2 regions of the Chromobacterium sp. ASV23 genome follow, and region 2 is predicted to be linked to the other one. Evidence: riboswitches for the same ligand, from Rfam matches in the RefSeq annotation. Region 2 holds a riboswitch; the other holds the start of a gene.
The links. A riboswitch is a leader RNA that binds a small molecule or an ion and turns the genes downstream of it on or off. The one in region 2 is predicted to bind thiamine pyrophosphate.

Region 1 (6,918 bases), on a different contig from region 2:
CGCTTCGGCGGCGCCTGCCCGCCGGTTGGCGACAAGCCGCACCGCTACCAATTCACCGTCTGGGCGCTCAAGGTGGACAAGCTGCCGGTGGATGCCAACGCCAGCGGCGCGCTGGTAGGCTTCATGCTGAACGCCAACGCGCTGGGCAAGGCAAGCATCACCGCCACTTACGGCCGCTGATCCAACCGCGCGGGGGCATTTGCGCCCCCGCCGCCATCAGGCCGCCGCATTGTCCAATCGCAACAGGCGCGCCTCGTCTATGCCGACGCCTATCTCGCCGCCGACAAAAAGCGAGTCCTGCCAACGCGCGGCCTCGCGCGCGGACAGGCTCAGCGCCAGCTCCCCCGCCTGGGCAGCCACCTTGACCCGCGCGCCGTCCGGCAGCCAGGTCAGCTCGACGATGCGCGCCGGCGGCTGATCGGTCCCTAATAGAATGGCCTGGGGCGGAACCACGGCATGGGCCAGCACATTTTCGTAGCCGATGAAACGAGCCAACCAAGCGTGATTTGGCGCAGCCAGCAAGCGCTGAGGCGTATCGCATTGCAGCAACCGGCCATCCTTCAGCACCGCCACCCGATCCGCCAGCGCAAAGGCTTCGTCGCGATCATGCGTGACGATGATCACCGGCACGCCTGCCTCACGCAGCAGGCTGCGGAATTCGCGCTGCAGCTGCCGCCGCAGATCCGCGTCCAGGCTGGAGAACGGTTCGTCCAGCAACAATAGCCGCGGCTGCGTCGCCAGCGCCCGCGCCAGCGCCACCCGCTGCTGCTCGCCGCCGGACAGCGTCCACACCTTGCGCTTGGCATGGTCGGCCAAGCCCACCCGCGACAGCATGGCCTGCGCCTGGCAAGCGGCTTCGCGCTTCGCCACGCCCTGCTCGATCAGGCCGAACATCACATTGCCCAGCGCATCCAGGTGCGGAAACAGGGCGAAATCTTGAAACATCAGGGCAAAACCGCGCCGCTCAGGCGGCAAGGCGGCCAGATCCACGCCGTCAAAGCGCAGCTCGCCGCTATCCGGCCGCTCCAGCCCGGCGATCATCTTCAGCAAGGTGCTTTTGCCGCAGCCGGACGGGCCCAGCAAGGCCAGGGTTTCGCCGGCTGCGACGGTCAGCGACACCTCATCGGCCACTACGCGCGCGCCAAATCGTTTATTCAGGTTTCGCAGAGTCAGCACGGCTGTTCTCCCAATGGCCGGCGCCGCCGGCGGTTTCGATGATCCAGAAAGCGATGACCGCCAGCAGCATCAACAGGCAGGACAGCTGCATCGCCGCGTCTGCGTTGGCCTGCCCCGGCCGCCCCAGCCACTGGTAGATCAGAGTGGTCAGTGTCAACCACTCCGGCCGCGACAGAAACAGCGTGACGGCGAACTCGCCCACCGCAGTGGCGGCGGCAAAAGCCAAGCCGCGCCGCAAGGCCGGCTGCAACAGCGGCCATTGCACGCGGCGGAACACTCGCCACGGACTGGCGCCCAGGCTGCGCGCGGCTGCGCGCCAATGCGGCGGCTGGCCGTCCAGCGCGGTCAGCAGCGCCTTGGCCACAAAGGGATAGGCCAGCAAGGCATAAGCCGCCAGCAGCAAAGCCAGCGCGGCGGTCCATTGCGGATACAGCAGCAACAGGCCAAAGGCCACGCATACCGGCGAGATGACAAACGGCAGGAAAATCAGCGCGCGCAGCGGCAGGCTGCGGCCGCAAGCCCAGGCATGCGCCAGCCCCAGCGCGCCCGCGGCCAGCACGGTCAGGCCGGTGAAGCGGACGCTGTTCCACAGCGCCAGCCGGGCATCGTCGTCCCATAGCGCCAGCCAGCCGGACGCGGCGGCCAGTCCGCGCCACAGCACGGCCAGGAGCGGCAGGCCGGCAAACAATAGCAAAGCCGCCAGCGCGGCAGACAACGCCAGCTTTTCCCTCAGTTTGGATACCGGCTTCAACGGCAGCGGCTCGACCTTGGCCGCCGTCGCCAGCTTCCGCGCCAGCCAGGCGTACAGCGCGGCGATGCCGCCGCACACCGCCAACACCAGCAAAGCCAGCGCGCCGGCGTCGGCCAGGTTCAGCTCGTAGGCCACCAGAGTATAGATTTCCACTTCCAGCGTGGCGTAACGCTGGCCGCCCAGGATCAGCGCCAGCCCAAAGCCGGAGAAGCAATACAGGAAGACCAGGCACAGGCTGGACAACAGCCAGGGCAAGGCCGCCGGCCATTCCACCCGCCAGAACGCACGCCACGGCGTGGCGCCCAGCGTGCGCGCGGCGGCCAGCCGGCTGGCCGGCACCTGGGAGAAGCCATCGCAGCCGGCGCGCACCACCAGCGGCAGATTGAAGAACAGATTGCCGTACAACAGCAGCCACGGCGTGTCCTGCAGATTGACGCCGAACAGTCCCTGCGGACCGAACAGCGCCAGCACGCCCATCGCCGCCACCAGCGTCGGCATCACAAAGGGCAGCATCAACAGGCGCAGCAACAGGCCGCGGCCGGCAAAACGATAGCGCGCCAACAGCCAGGCCAGCGGCGCGCCCAGCAGCAGGCACAACAAGGCGCTGGCGGCCGCCTGGCTCAGCGACCACAACAGGCGCCAGCGCAGATACGGATCGCTCAGCAGGCCGGGGCTGAACTGCAGGCCACCCTCGGCCAGCAGCCGAAGCAGCGGCAAAATCGCCAGCAGGAATAGAAACAACAGGGGCAGGCCGGCGAGCGCCTGCCTGGGTACATCGAAACGCTTCAAACAAGCACTCCAGACAACGGCCAATCAGCCGTCAATACATCCTCGCAACCGTCTTCGTCGCGCACCTGGCCCACCTTGGCGAAGCCCAGTTGCGCCGCCAAGGCGTGCGACGGGAGATTGCCCGGCTCGATCGACAACACCAGCCGCGCCACGCCGCCCTGCTCCACCGCCCAGCCGGCCATCGCCAGCAGCGCCTCGCGGGCATAACCCTGGCGGCGGAAGGCCGGGTACACCGCGTAGCCCAGCTCCACGTCGCCATAGCCGTTCAGGTACGGATGGCCGGGCATGGTGTGGAAATTGATGTGGCCGACCATGGCCAGGTCTTCGCGACGCAGCATCGCGCGCACTGACCACGGCGCGTAAGCCGGGTCTTCCGCCATGTCCTGCAGCCGCATCGCCATCAGCGGCCGCTCCGCCAGCCAGTCGGCGGGGAGCGGGCAACCCAGCTGCGCGGCTGCGGCGCTTGAGTCGCCGTACAGGCAAGTCTGCAAAAAGTCCGCATCGAGGTGGCGCATGATCAGGCGGGGACTGATGATGTCAGCGATCATCCTGTTTCTCCAGATTGTCATGATCGAATCATGGCAGAAACCGGCCGCTTCAGGCATCAATTACCAGACTTCAACACCACCCGCGTCCAGCGGCTGACCCAGCCGCGCTGCTTGGCGGCCAGCGTGGCGCTGTCGGGGGTGTCATGCGCGGTGGGCTGTTCGGCATGCTTGAACACCGGGTCCAGCGCGATATTGTCCATCGCCGGGTACATCCACATTTGCGTCGGGATGGCCTTTTGCACCGCATCCGAGCGCAGGAAGGCGATGAACTGTTGCGCCAGCTTCGGCTCCTTGCCGCCCTTGACCAGCGCCGCGCCTTCCACTTGGCGGAACACCGTGCCCGGCAACAGCAGGTTGCCGGTCGGGGCATCCGTCAGCTTTTCCTTGCTGTAGAACACTTCGGCCGCCGGGCTGGTGGCGTAGCTGACCACGATGGGCCGGCCGCCGCCGTTCTTGGAGAAGTCGGTGTAATACGCTTCGGTCCAGCCCTTGCTGACCTTCAGGCCGTTGTCGCGCAGCTTGCCCCAAAGCACGAACGCCTTGTCTTCGCCCAAGGCGTGGATGGTGGCGGCCAGAAAAGCCAGGCCCGGACTGGACGTGGCCGGATTTTCCACCACCAGCAGGTTTTTGTAGGCCGGCAACGTCAGGTCGTTCAGGGACTTAGGCAAGGGCAGCTTGTTCTTGGCGAACCAGGTCTTGTCGTAGTTCAAGGTGACATAGCCGTAGTCGATGGCGGCTGCGCCCGGCAGGCTAACCTTGCCGCCGCGAGCCAGATCGGCCGGCAGCGGCGCCAGCGCGCCGGCTTGCTCGGCCTTGCCGATCAGGCTGTTGTCGATGCCGAACACCACATCGGCAATCGGCGCGGACTTGGTCAGAATCAGCTTGTTGACCATCTCGCCGGCATCGCCGGCCTTGATGATGGACACCTTGGCGCCGGTCTGCTTTTCAAAGGCCGCCAGCAGCGGCTTGTCCACGCTGAAGGAGCTATGCGCCAGCACGCGCAACTCGGCGGCTTGGACGGAAAGGCCGGACAGGCTCAGGGCAAGGACAACAAGCTTGGGAAACCACTTCATGAAATTCTCCGTACAGAAACGACGGAGCAAGCGGGCATGCGGGAGACTTCCCGCGCATCACGCTCCCTCCGCTGGCATGACCCAGATCAGGTTCTCAGGGTGTCTCTCAGCCCGCATGGCGGGCACCCCCGGTGATAGGGCCACAGTATAACGGAGAATACGGCAAACAACTTAACACTCTGCCCCATTCGCTTAATACCGCAGCGAAAAGTAGCCACTATGCTGACATCGCTCGCTCAAGAATCCACCCGAAAAGGGGGAAGACAACCATGAAACGAATCCTGCTGGCCGCCGTCCTGTGCGGCCTGCCCTTGTGCGCCCTGGCCGACATCGGCGTAGACGGCGCGCGCCACCTGTTGCTGCGCACCGGCTTCGGCGCCAATCCGGCGCAAATCGCCGTTTTCGCGCCGCTGAGCCGCGAGGCGGCGGTGGACAAGATTCTGGCCGGCGCGCGCACTCAGGCCGTCACGCCGCCGCCGGGCTGGGCCAATGAGCCGTTCGAACGCCCCGGCCAGCCCGGCCTCTCCGAAGAACAGAAAAAAGCGCTGCAGCAGGAGCGCAACCAGCACGCGGTGGAGCTGCGCAGCTGGTGGCTGACCGAAATGCGCGACACGCCGTCGCCATTGACCGAGAAAATGACCCTGTTCTGGCACAACCATTTCGTGTCGGCGCTGGACAAGGTGCGCTCGCCGCAAATGATGTACCAGCAGAACCTGCTGCTGCGCCACTACGCGCTGGGCGACTTCGGCCAGCTCTTGCACGCGGTGGCGCGCGATCCGGCGATGATGCGTTATCTGGATACCGCCAATAACCGCAAGGAGCAGCCGAACGAGAACTTCGCGCGCGAAGTGATGGAGCTGTTCACGCTGGGCGAGGGCCATTACACGGAACAGGATATCCGCGAAGCGGCGCGCGCCTTCACCGGCTGGGGCCTGGACCATGACGACCAATTCATCGTCCGCCCGCGGTTGCGCGACACCGGCGACAAGCTCATCTTCGGCCAGCGCGGCAATTTCGACGGCGACGACGTGGTCGATCTGTTGCTGCAGCAGCCGCAAACCTCGGTATTCATCACCAACAAGCTGTGGCGCAATTTTGTATCGCCCACGCCGGACGCCGCTGCGGTCAACAAGCTGGCGGCCGACTTCCGCCGCAATCATTATCAGTTAAAGCCCTTGATGCGCGCGCTGCTGCTGACGCCGCAGTTCTGGCGCAGCCAGGGCCAACTGGTGAAATCGCCGGTGGAACTGACGGTCGGCACGCTGGTGACGTTTGACCTGATGCCGCCGGATTGGCGCGTGATCGCCGGGCTGAACCGCCAACTGGGGCAGGACGTGTTCGCGCCGCCCAATGTCAAAGGCTGGCCCGGCGGCGAAGCCTGGATCAACAGCGCCACCCTGCTGACACGCAAGCAGTTTCTGGACCGCATCACCCACGACGCCGCCCCGGCGCGCGACGCCTTCGCCCAAGCGGACGGCAGCATGAACGAGATGGCGGGCCGCGAGGCGCGAATCAACCGCTTCGTCGCCAAGGGCGTGGCGTCGATGAAGCTGCAGCCGGACGAATGGGCTGCCATCTATGACGTGAAGAGCGCGTCCGACGCGGCGCGGATGCTGCTGGCGGTGCCGCCGGCCAATCCCTTGCCGCAGGGAGAAAGCGGCGCCAAGGCCATCGCCCAGTTGCTGATGGACCCGTCCTACCAGGTGGAATGAGGAGCCTGCCATGTTCAAACGACGCGAATTCCTGAAAGCCGCCGGCGCGGGACTGATGATGACGGTGCTGCCCAATCTGTCCTGGGCGCTGGCGCCGGCAGGCTACAAACGGCTCTTGGTGCTGGTGGAGCTCAAAGGCGGCAACGACGGCCTCAACACCGTGGTGCCCTACGCCAGCGCCGACTACTACCGGCTGCGCCCCGGCATCGCCATCGCCCGCGAGCAGGTGCTGCAGCTCAATGGCGAAATCGGCCTGCACCCTTCCCTGGCGCCGCTGATGCCGCTGTGGCAGGACAAGCAGCTGGCGTTGCTGCAGAGCGTGGGCTATCCCGACCCGAATCTGTCGCACTTCCGCTCGATCGAAATCTGGGATACCGCCTCGGCCAGCCAGCAATTCCTGACCGAAGGCTGGCTGACGCGGCTGTTCCGCGAGCAGCCGACGCCGAAGAACTTCGCCGCCGATGGCGTAGTGCTGTCCAGCCAGGTGCTGGGACCGCTCGATGGCGGCTCGCGCGCCGTGGTGCTGTTGAATCCGCAGGACTTCGCGCGCCAGGCCAAGCTGGTGGCGGACCAACAGCCGGGCCACGCCGGCTCGGCGCTGGAGCACATCCTGAAAGTGGAAGGCGATATCCGCCAGGCCGCCGCCAGCCTGGCCCCGCTGCCGCGCACCGCGGCGAGCGAATCGCCCACCGCCGGCCCCAAACCCAATGGCGGCTTCGGCAACGCGGTACGCACCCTGACCGACACGCTGTCACGCGGCGTGGATATTGCGGTGGCGCGCATCACGCTGACCGGTTTCGACACCCACGGCAACCAGCAGCCGACGCAGGCGCGGCTGCTAGCCGAACTGGCCGATGGCCTGGCGCAGC
Region 2 (6,918 bases):
CGAGAACGACAGGCCCATCGCCTCGCCGTCGCCGTGGTAGGGGTCTTGGCCCAGGATCACCACCTTGACGTCGGCCGGCGCGGCGAAGCTCAGCGCGTTGAACACTTGCGGCGGCGGCGGAAACAGCGCCTTGCCGTCTTGTTGTTGCTGGCAAAGCTGGCGGTCGATTTCGGCCAGTTTTGCGGCGATGGCCGGCTGCCGCAGTACGGTTTCCCAGGCGGGATGGACGCGGGCGAGGGCGGGAGACAGGTAAGTCAGAGCGGACATAAGGTTTCTTTGCGGCGGGTCATGCGGATAACGAGGCTTGGAATGGGGACGGCGCGATTCGTTCCAAACAAAACACCGCCCGGAGGCGGTGTCGTCTGGCGGGCGCGGCGCGCTTAGTAGCGGGCGACGGTAGAATCCACCTGCGTCGACCAGGCGTCGATGCCGCCTTGCAGATTGATCACATCGTCAAAGCCGGCATTCTGCAGGAACAGCGCCACCTGGGCGCTGCGCATGCCATGGTGGCAGATGGCGACGATGGTGGCGTCGTCCGGCAGCTCGCTCATCCGGATCGGAATCAGATTCATCGGGATGTGCACGCTGCCTTCGATGTGCGCGAGCTGGTATTCCCAGCCTTCGCGCACGTCCAGCAGCACCGGGCGCTTGGCCTGCGGGTCTGCCAGTTGCGCGGCGAGGGCGGGGGCGGTGATTTCGCGCAGCATGATCAGAAGCTGAAACGGGCGGGTTCCACCGCCTCGAATTTTTGCAGCCGCTCGATACAGGTTTCGAACAGCGCCGTTTCGCGGAAGCTGGTTTCGGTTTCGCGCTGAATCAGCTTGCAGCTCATCACCGGCAGATCACCGACCACCAGAATCAGGCGGCCGCCGACGGCCAGCTGGTTCTTCAGTTCCTGCGGCACGACCGGCAGGGAGCCGCCCACCACGATCACGTCGTAAGGCGCCTGGTCCGGCAGGCCCAGCACGCCGTCGCCCTCAACCAGGGTGACGTTGGCGATGCCGGCTTTTTTCAGATTGGCGGCGGCGCGCTCCTTCTGCGCCGGATCGATTTCGACGCTGACCACCTGCTTGCCCAGCTTGGCCAGCAGCGCGGTCAGATAGCCGCTGCCGGTGCCGATTTCCAGAATCTTGTCGGTCGGCTGGATGCCGGCGTCCTGGGCCAGGCGCGCTTCCATTTTCGGTTGCAACATCTTGCGGCCGTTGGGCAGCGGCAGTTCGGTATCGACGAAAGCCAGCTGGCGCTGGCTGTCGGCGACGAAGTCCTCGCGTTTCACGTGGAACAGCAGATCCAGAATGGTCTGATCCAGTACATCCCACGGGCGAATCTGCTGTTCGACCATGTTGAAACGGGTTTTTTCGAAATCCATCAACTTACACTCCGGAGGGCTGGGAGTCCGCTCCGCCGGATGGAAGACAGCGGCGGCGGCAAGACTCTGGTCATGACGATAACTTGCGATTATCCCATATTTGCCTTACCTTCACAGCATCGCTAGGGGTCCTGCCCCCGGCGTCCGTCGAAGGGCTACCCCAGTGTAGTCTGCCGTGACGGGCGGCGGGACGCGGGTGAGAAATACCCTTGGAACCTGACCCGGATAATACCGGCGTAGGGAAGCGTCAACTGCCCTCACAGGCCCGTCCGGGCCCGCAGCCGGCCACGCCGGATCGCTCCTTGCGCCGTTTCATCGTTTTTGGAGACCCGCCCGATGAACGCGCCCGTGAACCAAGCCATGGTGGTGGATGCCGCCGCCATCCAGCCTTTGCCGAATTCCCGCAAGATCTATGTACAGGGCAGCCGTCCGGACATTCAAGTGCCGATGCGCGAGATCCGCCAGGCCGACACGCCGACCCAGTTCGGCGGCGAACAGAATCCGCCCATCTTCGTTTACGACACCAGCGGCCCATACAGCGATCCGGCGGTGAATATAGACATCCAGAGCGGCCTCGCGCCGCTGCGCGCCGGCTGGATCGCAGAGCGCGGCGATTGCGAGCAACTGGATGGCTTGTCCAGCGAATACGGACGCGCCCGCGAGGCCGATCCCAAGCTGGCCGAGCTGCGCTTCAATCTGCAGCGCAAACCGCGCCGCGCCAAGGCCGGCCGCAACGTCAGCCAGATGCACTACGCGCGCCGCGGCATCATCACGCCGGAGATGGAATTCGTCGCCATCCGCGAAAACCTGAATCGCCGCGCCTATGTGGCATCGCTGCAAGCCACCGGCAACCAGCGCCTGCTGGACCTGATGACGCGCCAGCACAAGGGCCACAGCTTCGGCGCCAATCTGCCGGAAGAGATCACCGCCGAATTCGTGCGTCAGGAAGTGGCCGCCGGCCGCGCCATCATCCCGGCCAACATCAACCACCCGGAATCCGAACCGATGATCATCGGCCGCAATTTTCTGGTGAAGATCAACGGCAATATCGGCAATAGCGCGGTAACGTCGTCGATATCCGAAGAAGTGGACAAGATGACCTGGGGCATACGCTGGGGCGCCGACACCATCATGGACCTGTCCACCGGCAAGAACATCCACGAAACGCGCGAGTGGATTCTGCGCAACTCGCCGGTGCCGATCGGCACCGTGCCGATCTACCAGGCGCTGGAGAAAGTGAACGGCAAGGCCGAAGACCTGACCTGGGAAATCTTCAAGGACACGTTGATCGAGCAGGCCGAGCAGGGCGTCGACTACTTCACCATCCACGCCGGCGTGCGCCTGGCCTACGTGCCGATGACCGCCAACCGCATGACTGGCATCGTCAGCCGCGGTGGTTCCATCATGGCCAAGTGGTGTCTGGCGCATCATCAGGAAAATTTCCTCTACACCCACTTCGAGGACATCTGCGAAATCATGAAGGCCTATGACGTGGCCTTCAGCCTGGGTGACGGCCTGCGTCCCGGCAGCGCCTGGGACGCCAATGACGAGGCGCAGCTGTCGGAGTTGAAGACGCTGGGCGAGCTGACGCAGATTGCCTGGAAGCACGATGTGCAAGTGATGATCGAAGGTCCGGGCCACGTGCCGATGCAGCTGATCAAGGAGAATATGGACAAGGAGCTGGAATGGTGCCGCGAAGCGCCGTTCTACACCCTGGGGCCGCTGACCACCGACATCGCGCCAGGCTACGACCATATCACCTCGGCCATCGGCGCGGCGCAGATCGGCTGGTACGGCACCGCGATGCTGTGCTACGTGACGCAGAAGGAACACCTGGGCCTGCCCAACAAGAATGATGTGAAGGAAGGCATCATCACCTACAAGCTGGCGGCGCACGCGGCAGACCTGGCCAAGGGCCACCCCGGCGCGCAGATCCGCGACAACGCGCTGTCCAAGGCGCGTTTCGAATTCCGCTGGGAAGACCAGTTCAACCTGGGCCTCGATCCGGACAAGGCGCGCGACTTCCACGACGAAACGCTGCCCAAGGACAGCGCCAAGGTCGCGCATTTCTGCAGCATGTGCGGCCCGCACTTCTGTTCGATGAAGATCACGCAGGATGTGCGCGACTTCGCCGCCAAACAAGGCATCAGCGCGCAGGATGCTTTACACAAGGGAATGGAAGCGAAGTCCATTGAATTCGTGCAGAGCGGCGGCAAGCTGTACGACAAGGTCTAAGTATGGCTGGAACAACAGGCGGCGGCGCAGACCGCCGCTTTTTTCATGCCGCCACGATGGCTTGGGTATACGATGAGCGTATCTCCCTCACCGCAGGAGCCTGCTATGGATACCAGCAGCCATCTGTTGCCCGGCCTGTTCCGCCAGCTGGGCTTGTCCGACGATCCGGCGGCGATGCGCGCCTTCATCGCCAGCCATCCGCTGCCGCCCAAGTCCAATCTGGCTGACGCGCCGTTCTGGAGTCCTGCGCAGGCGGCCTTCCTGCGCCAATCGCTGGAGAATGATGCCGAATGGAGCGAGGCGGTGGACGAGCTGGCGGTGTTGCTGCAGCAAGGCGAATCCTGAAGCTGTGGATAAAAATAGAAACGGGCGATGGTTGTGGATAAGCCATCGCCCCTTGTCTATGGCCTTTTGCGGCTAAGCGGCGATATAAACCCAGGCCCGTTCGCCCGTATCCAGCAGCGCTTCTACCCGCTGGTAATCATCCACCTCATAGCGGTCCGCCTGTTCCAGCTCCGCATCGCTGATGTCGAACACGCTGCCGGCAACGCAGTCTTGCGGATTCTCGCTCAATCGGACGATGGGATGGTGGGTCTTGCCGCTGGCGCGCACCACTTCGGCATCGCGAATTTCCAGACTATCCAGCTTGAAGCCGACTAATTGAGCCGGGCGGCCGCGCAATAGGCGGCCGAAGGTGGCGAGCTGCACATTGTCTTGTTGCAGCGTGCCGTAAGAGAACAATTTGGGCATATCGCGTCTCGCTTACAGGTAGTGACTGTCGTCCAGCAGCATGTCTTCAAAAAAAGCGCCATATGCCTCATTGGGATGGCGGATATGGATTTCCAGCACCCATAGCAGCGCGCTCGGCGCATGGTCGAAGTCCGCCAATGCGCCATTGTGGATGGCGGCATGGGGGAAATCTGCCAGCCTGTGGCCAGACAGGTCGAGATTCAATTGCCAGCCGCGATGGTGGGCGCAGTCTTCGGCGTAGCGGTATAGTTCTCGTCCGCTGCAGCCTTCCTTCAGCCAATGTCTCCTCACCTCATGGAAAATGGCGCGCGCATCGTCGGCGCAACGGGCGCGCTCCGGATCGCTGCCGGTGACGAAGGTATCGCCAGCGTCGCCTTCCCACTGTTTCCATACCGGACCGATGTCGATGAAGAAAATGTCGTTTTCGCCAAGATAGACGCCTGGTTCCGATGGCGCGCCAAAGGTTTTCAGCGTGTTGCGGCCAAAGCGCACGTAGACGTCGTGCCAACCCCGCAGCATGCCGGCATCGGCCAACACGTCGCGAGCCAGTTCCACCGCGTCTTCTTCCAGCATGCCGGGACGAATGTGGGATGCAATTTTGCGCACGGCATCCCGTGTGCGGCGTCGCACGTCCAGCATGGTTTCGCGGTTGAAAGCCGCGCCAACGGCTTCTTGCGGCAAACAGGTTTCTTGCATGGTGGTTCTCCTTGTAAACATCAGCGATGGGCGGCCAGAGACAGGCCGTTCAGTTCGGTGCTCAGCTTGATCTGACAGGCCAGGCGATGCGCCGGCGATGGCTCATCCAGCGCGGCCAGCAGTCGTTGCTCCTGTCGAGAAGGTTGCGGCAGCTGGCTCAGCCAATTGGAATCGATGGCGACACGGCAGGCTCCGCAAGCAGCCTGCCCGCCGCATACCGGCAGCACCAGACCGGCGGCGGCCAGCGCGGTTATCAGCGGATCTCCTTCAACGGCGGGTACTGTCAGCCAGTCGCCTTGCGGCCGGCGCCAGCGCACAGTCAGATTGCCGTGGTTGGCGGCAGGCGCTTGCGCAGGGACGAAGGCATCGGCGTGAAAGCGCTCTGCGGGCAGATGGCAGCGCTCGGTCAGCAGCGTGCGTGCCTGCTCCACCATGCGCGGCGCGCCGCAGGCGTAGACGCGAGCGCCGCTCAGGTCGGGATGGTCCGCGGCGGCGACGTCTTGCACAAAGCCGCGGCGGCCGGTCCATTCCGCCGGCGCATGGCTCAGGACGGGGATGAAACGCAATAAGGGCCAACGCAGAGCCAGGCTGGCAAAGTATTCGGCCAGATAGAGGTCGGCATCTTCGGCGCCGCCCCAATACAGATGGATCGGCGTGCGGCATCCCGCCGCGTGGGCGTATTCCAGCATGGCTTTCAGCGGGGCGATGCCGGTGCCGGTGGCCAGCATGACCACACGGTCTATCGCTGCCTGCTCCGCCTCCCATACGCAGTCGCCGAAGGGACCGCTAATCGTCAGCATCTGACCAGGACACGCTTCATGCCGCAGCCATGCGCTGGCCTGGCCGGCTGCGCGCAGCCGGATGTGGGCCTCCAGCCAACCATCGTTGCGCGGAGCGCAGGCCAGGGAGTAGCTGCGTGTGATGCCGGATGGGAGTTGCAGGCTGAAGAATTGGCCTGCCTGGATGGACAAGCCGCGGTGGCATTCCGGGCGCAACAGCAGACGCAGCGTGACGCCATCTAGCCAGTGCAGTGCCTGCAAGCGGTAAGAATAGGTTTCGATCATCATGCATATCTCCCAAAAGCATGCTTATGCTATAAGAGTGATGGACCAGTAAAAACATCCAGTTTTTATAAATTGACTGGTCCAGATGCGGGGAGACACGCATGCTGAGACCCTGGTCCATGTTGCTGACCATACGGCGTGAAGGCGGCTTGCCAGCGCATCTACAGATCGCGCAGCAGGTGGCGGACGAGATCCAGCGCGGCAGGCTCAGGCCGGGCGATGCGCTGCCTGGTAGCAGGGAACTGGCGGATAGGCTGAGCTTGAACCGCAAGACGGTGGTGCTGGCCTACGACGAGTTGGCGGCGCAGGGGTGGGTAACGGCGGAGGGGCGGCGCGGCACGTTCGTTGCGGCATCGCTGCCGGCGCCGCTGGCCGAGGAGGCTGAACTGGACTTCACCCTGTCGCGGCAGCAGGCCGAGCAGATGCCGGAAGCGGATCTGATCGATTTTTCCGAAAATGTTCCGGATTCCCGGCTGATTCCTTTCGATGCGCTAGGGCGGGCTTATCGCCGCGCCCTGATCGCAACCGCCCGGTCGGGGCGCTTGTCTTATGGCGATCCGCGCGGCGAGCTGGGGCTGCGCCAGTCATTGTTGCGCATGCTGACCATGGAGCGGGGCCTGTCGGCTACGTTGGAGAATATTTGTCTTGTGCGCGGCAGCCTGATGGGCATCTATCTGGCCGGCAAGGTGTTGTTGAAACCCGGCGATGCGGTCGTGCTGGACCGTTTGAGCTATCCATCGGCGCGCAATGCATTTCGCTCGCAGGGCGCGCAGTGTCTGGATGCGGCAAGCGACGCTCAAGGCA

Region 1: it holds a riboswitch for thiamine pyrophosphate, as region 2 does, so the genes downstream of both, JHD59_RS02550 (thiamine ABC transporter substrate binding subunit) here and thiC (phosphomethylpyrimidine synthase ThiC) in region 2, are expected to answer to the same signal.

The regions. Positions count from the first base shown of each region.
Region 1 covers NZ_JAELTR010000003.1:98,222-105,139, reverse strand. The annotation lists gene JHD59_RS02570 (kinase inhibitor) at 1-180, shown strand, start outside; gene JHD59_RS02565 (ABC transporter ATP-binding protein) at 217-1,176, opposite strand; gene JHD59_RS02560 (iron ABC transporter permease) at 1,151-2,716, opposite strand; gene JHD59_RS02555 (GNAT family N-acetyltransferase) at 2,713-3,264, opposite strand; gene JHD59_RS02550 (thiamine ABC transporter substrate binding subunit) at 3,321-4,337, opposite strand; TPP riboswitch at 4,383-4,477, opposite strand; gene JHD59_RS02545 (DUF1800 family protein) at 4,607-6,049, shown strand; gene JHD59_RS02540 (DUF1501 domain-containing protein) at 6,060-6,918, shown strand, end outside.
Region 2 covers NZ_JAELTR010000052.1:7,040-13,957, forward strand. The annotation lists gene JHD59_RS17440 (uracil-DNA glycosylase) at 1-267, opposite strand, end outside; gene JHD59_RS17445 (rhodanese-like domain-containing protein) at 381-707, opposite strand; gene JHD59_RS17450 (protein-L-isoaspartate O-methyltransferase) at 710-1,369, opposite strand; TPP riboswitch at 1,484-1,629, shown strand; gene thiC (phosphomethylpyrimidine synthase ThiC) at 1,706-3,604, shown strand; gene JHD59_RS17460 (DUF2789 domain-containing protein) at 3,710-3,949, shown strand; gene JHD59_RS17465 (gamma-glutamylcyclotransferase family protein) at 4,022-4,354, opposite strand; gene JHD59_RS17470 (M24 family metallopeptidase) at 4,367-5,050, opposite strand; gene JHD59_RS17475 (FAD-binding oxidoreductase) at 5,071-6,117, opposite strand; gene JHD59_RS17480 (PLP-dependent aminotransferase family protein) at 6,216-6,918, shown strand, end outside.